DNA from 2 places in the Streptomyces sp. NPDC031049 genome. Region 2 is predicted to be linked to the other one. Evidence: riboswitches for the same ligand, from Rfam matches in the RefSeq annotation. Region 2 holds a riboswitch; the other holds the start of a gene.
The links. A riboswitch is a leader RNA that binds a small molecule or an ion and turns the genes downstream of it on or off. The one in region 2 is predicted to bind cyclic di-AMP.
Positions count from the first base shown of each region.

Region 1: it holds a riboswitch for cyclic di-AMP, as region 2 does, so the genes downstream of both, ACZ45Q_RS25515 (transglycosylase family protein) here and ACZ45Q_RS13675 (M23 family metallopeptidase) in region 2, are expected to answer to the same signal.

Region 1 is NZ_JBVIGC010000016.1:100,311-102,500, reverse strand. Features, by position in the region: gene ACZ45Q_RS25515 (transglycosylase family protein) at 208-927, opposite strand; cyclic di-AMP (ydaO/yuaA leader) riboswitch at 932-1,098, opposite strand; gene ACZ45Q_RS25510 (LysM peptidoglycan-binding domain-containing protein) at 1,282-2,190, opposite strand, start outside.
Region 2 is NZ_JBVIGC010000007.1:4,699-6,888, reverse strand. Features, by position in the region: gene ACZ45Q_RS13675 (M23 family metallopeptidase) at 1-738, opposite strand, end outside; cyclic di-AMP (ydaO/yuaA leader) riboswitch at 743-900, opposite strand; gene ACZ45Q_RS13670 (tyrosine-protein phosphatase) at 1,360-2,157, shown strand.

The DNA.
Region 1 (2,190 bases), on a different contig from region 2:
CGGGCCGGCCGTGGGGGCTCTGCGGGATGAGCCTAACCGGCTCCGGGCGATCGGCCAGCCGGTCACCCACCCTGTGGACAGAACCGAGAGTAAATTGTTTCCGAACGGAACAAAAGATCCGGACCAATGGAACCCGGTCCGGACGCGACCCCGCCCCGGTGCGTACGGGGGAAGACGCACCGGGGCGGGAGGCGGAGGGACCGCTGCTTACTTCAGGTGCAGCTGCTGGCCCGGGTAGATGAGGTCGGCGTCCTCGACGATGTCGTCGTTGAGCTGGAACAGCTTCTCCCAGCCGCCCTCGACGCCGTGCTCGGCGGCGATGGAGCTGAGGGTGTCGCCCTTGACCACCTTGTACTCGCCGTCGCCCTTCTCGACCTTCTTGCCGGTCGGGGTGGTGACGGTCTTCTTGCTCTCCTCGGCCTTGGGCGCGGCCGGGCGCTCCTGCGAACGGGAGGCCTTCTGCTCGGTCTCGCGGCTCTCCGTGGCGCCGGAGGAGCTGTTCGAGGAGCCGTTCGAGGAACCGCCGGTCCCGGTGGAGCCGCCACCGTTGTACGGGGTGCTGGACAGGTTCTTGCCGCAGACCGGCCAGGCGCCCTTGCCCTGGCCCGCGAGGACCTTCTCGGCGATCTCGATCTGCTGGGCCTTGGTGGCCTGGTCGGCGGTGGCCGCGTACTGGGTGCCGCCGTAGCCGGCCCAGGTGGAGGCGGAGAACTGAAGACCGCCGTAGTAGCCGTTGCCGGTGTTGATGGACCAGTTGCCGCCGGACTCGCACTGGGCGACGGCGTCCCACTCGGAGGCGGTGGCGGCGGAGGCGTTGCCGGCCGCCATCAGCGGGGCGGCGACGGCGGCGCCGGTGACGCCGGCGACGGCGATGGCGCGAGTGGCCTTGGACGGACGACGGTGCTTGCCCTTGCCGGAAAACAGCATGGTTGGATCCCCTCACCGACGCCTGCGAGGTGAGCTGTCGGGTTCGGGCCGGTTGAGTTGCCCGGCCGGGTCCCTTGCGGGACTCGGCTTCACCCCTAGCCGCTCGGACGCAACCGTCCTGCGCGGCACTTACCTTGGGTCCCCCGCTCCTGCCTGCGGCGCTTGACGCGACGACTGTTCCCGGACGGCCGCTGGCAGGATTCGGCGTTGCGGCAACCGGGGCCCGCGAATGGCGAGCGGTCATGACCGTAGCCACGCGCTCCGCGGATTTTCAAAGACGATCAGGGCTTCTGAGACCTATCTCTCACGGCGTTTAAAGCCGACATCAAGCCCGAACCGGGACACGAACTCCCGCTACTTTTCGCCCGATTCGGCACTCACTGCAAGCTTCTGACCGGGCAGAATGTGGTCGGGGTCGGCACCGACGGTCTCCTCGTTCGCGGCGTAGAGCGCACGCCACCCGCCGCTCAGCTCAAGGGAGTCCGCGATGCCCCAGAGGCTGTCGCCGGAGCGGACGGTGTACGTGCCGTCCGCGGCGTCGCGCGCGGCCGCGTCGCCGCGCGAGGCGTGCCGCCCGGCCGAGCCGTCCGCACGGCCGCCCCCGGCGCTCTCGTCCGCGCTCTCGCCGCGATGGCGGCCGGTGCCGGCCTGGCCCGTCTCGGCCGGGTCCGAAGGACCGGCGCCGTGGCCGGAGTTGTCCGAGTCGTCGCGCTTCGTGGTGGCCGGGTCGGAGGCGGAGCCGCTGGACGAACCGTTTTCGCCGGGCGTGTCGGACTCGACCGGTTCGTCCGCCCCGTCCGCTCCGTCCGCTCCCTCCGTCGCGGCGCCGGACGGAGCCGGCGGGCTCGCCGAGGGTGAGGAGCCGGAGTCCGGGGCGGTGGAGCCCGACTCGCCCGATCTATCCGGAGCATCCGAAGAGTCCGATGTGGGCGAGGTGGGCGAGGTGGGCTTTTTGGAGGTGTCGCTCCCCTGGTCCGACGACCCGTCATCCGCGGTGCCGCCGCCGACCGACGAGGGCGAGTCGTTCTCCAGTCCGGCGAGCAGTCCGCAGGTCGGCCACGCGGTGATGCCCTCGGCGGCGAGCAGCTTCTCGGCGACCGCTATCTGCTGGGCCCGGCTGGCCTGGTCGGCGCTCGACGCGTAGGCGAGCCCGCCGTAGGCCTCCCACTTGTCCTGGGTCAACTGCAGACCGCCGTAGTAGCCGTTGCCGCTGTTCTGGCTCCAGGCCCCGCCGGTCTCGCACTCGGCGACGCGGTCCCAGGC
Region 2 (2,190 bases):
GGCACCGGCCCAGCCGGCCGAGACGACGGTGCCCGAGCCCACGGCCTTCAGGGAGGTGCCGGTGGGGACGGCGAAGTCGACGCCGGTGTGGTAACCGCTGGACCACATGCTGCCCGACTGGCGGTACGGCGTCCCGAGGGTGCCGCCCGGCACCGGGGAGGCGAAACCGCTGGAGGCGGTGGAGGTGCCCGCGGACTGGGCCTTGGCGCCCTCGTCGGAGGACTCCTGCTGCGCGGCGCCCGAGGACGACTTCTCCTGGGCGGCAGACTTCGCCGGCTTGTCCGACTTGCTCTGCTTGCTGGACTTGCCGGACTTGCTCGACTTGTCCGCCATACCGGCGCCCGCCTCGGCCTTGCCGCCGATGGTGAGCTTCAGGCCCGGGTGGATGAGCGACGGGTCCTCGCCGACGGCCTGGAGGTTGTCGGCCCACAGCTGCTGCCAGCCGCCGGCGACGTCCTGCTCGTCGGCGATCTTCGCGAGGTAGTCGCCGGCGCGCACGGTGTAGGTGCTCTCGTCCGAGGACTTCCCGGCCTGGTCGAGGTTCTTGCCGGCGGCCTTCTGCTGGGCCACCGGAAGGGAACTCACGGCCTTTTCGGGCACGTTGTGCGCGGGAGCGGCGTGCGCTCCGGCGGCGCCGATGAACGGCAGCGCGAGCGCGGCGCCACCGGTGGAGGCCGCGGCGATGGTACGGGTCAGACGCTGGGTCTTGCTGCGACGGTGCTTACCCTTCGCGGGCATGGCGCATTCCTCTCCGGCGCCTGCGAGGTGAGCTGTCGGGTGCGGGCTGGAGATGCCCGGCCGTGCCGAAGCGCGGCTTTACCCCTAGCCGTTCCGGGAACCGGAACAGGCGGTTGTACCTGTGGGTCCCCCGCTCCTGCCGTGTACGGGTGATGGATGGGTGCGGGCTCCGGTCGGCGGCAGGATTAGGCGTCCGTCCGGATCGGTGGTGAACGTAAGGGACCAAGACGCACAGGAACAAGCGGCGGTTTCCGGATTCGGGGATTTCGCTTGATCCTTTGCCGGAATGCGCCGTCACACTCCGTCGATTCCTGGGCCGCCGTCACCCGCAAACATCCTTGAAAAGCACGTGAATTACGTGGACATGACGGGCAACGCACCGTCACGGATATGACGCTCCTCACGCACCCGTCCGCCAGCCTCCCTTATTCCAGAGCGAGTTGGAATGAAGGCACCAATTCGGACAGAAGGCCTGAAAGACTCAATGGAGAATTATCCGGTCGCCGTTCCTGCCGTTCCCCTGCCTGTGGACAACTCATTGCCCCAGGCAAGGGATGCCGTATCGTCGAGTCGGTGCCCGTCGACGAGCAGCGCCGGCGGGGCGGAGTGGGAGGAGTCCCCGTGACGCAGCAGGTCCCGTCGACCGAGCCGGAGCTGTCCGGTGTGCGCAATTTCCGTGACGTGGGCGGACTGCCGACCGCGGACGGCCGGCGGGTGCGGTACGGAGTGCTGTACCGCAGCGGTCACCTCGCGCACGCCACCGCGGAGGACGCCGCGTTCCTCGGCTCCCTGGGTCTGCACACGATCTTCGACTTCCGCAACGCGGCCGACCAGAAGCTGGAGGGCCCCGACGTCGCGCTGCCGGGCGTGCGCAATGTGAACCTGCCGCTGTCCGACCCCGCCGACGGCGCCGAGTTCTGGAAGATGATCCGCGACGGCGATCTGGACCAGCTCCGGGAGATCCTGGCGGACGACAAGGGCGCCCAGCGGATGATCGCCTCCTACCGCATGATCATCAAGGAGCGCACGGCGGAGCACTCCCAGGTGCTGCACGCCCTCGCCGAGGACAGCGTCCCCGCCCTGATGCACTGCGCGGCGGGCAAGGACCGGGCCGGTCTCTCGGTGGCGGTGACGCTGCTCGCCGTGGGCGTGGAGCGCGACGCCATCGTCGAGGACTACCTGAAGTCGGGCGCCGCGCACCGCCGCTACAAGGTGCGTCGCGGCGGCGACTCCGCCTCGGCCTACTCCCCCGAGGTCATGGAGCTGCTCAACCCCCTGTTCGACGCGCGCGCCGAGTATCTTCAGGCGGCCTTCGAGACGATCGAGGGGACCTGGGGCGGCGTCGACGGCTACCTGGAGCAGGGCCTGCGGATCACCCCCGAGACCCGGCAGCGGCTGCGCGAGCGACTGCTCGACTGACCCCGGCTCCCCGGGGCGCGGCGCTTTGGTCCC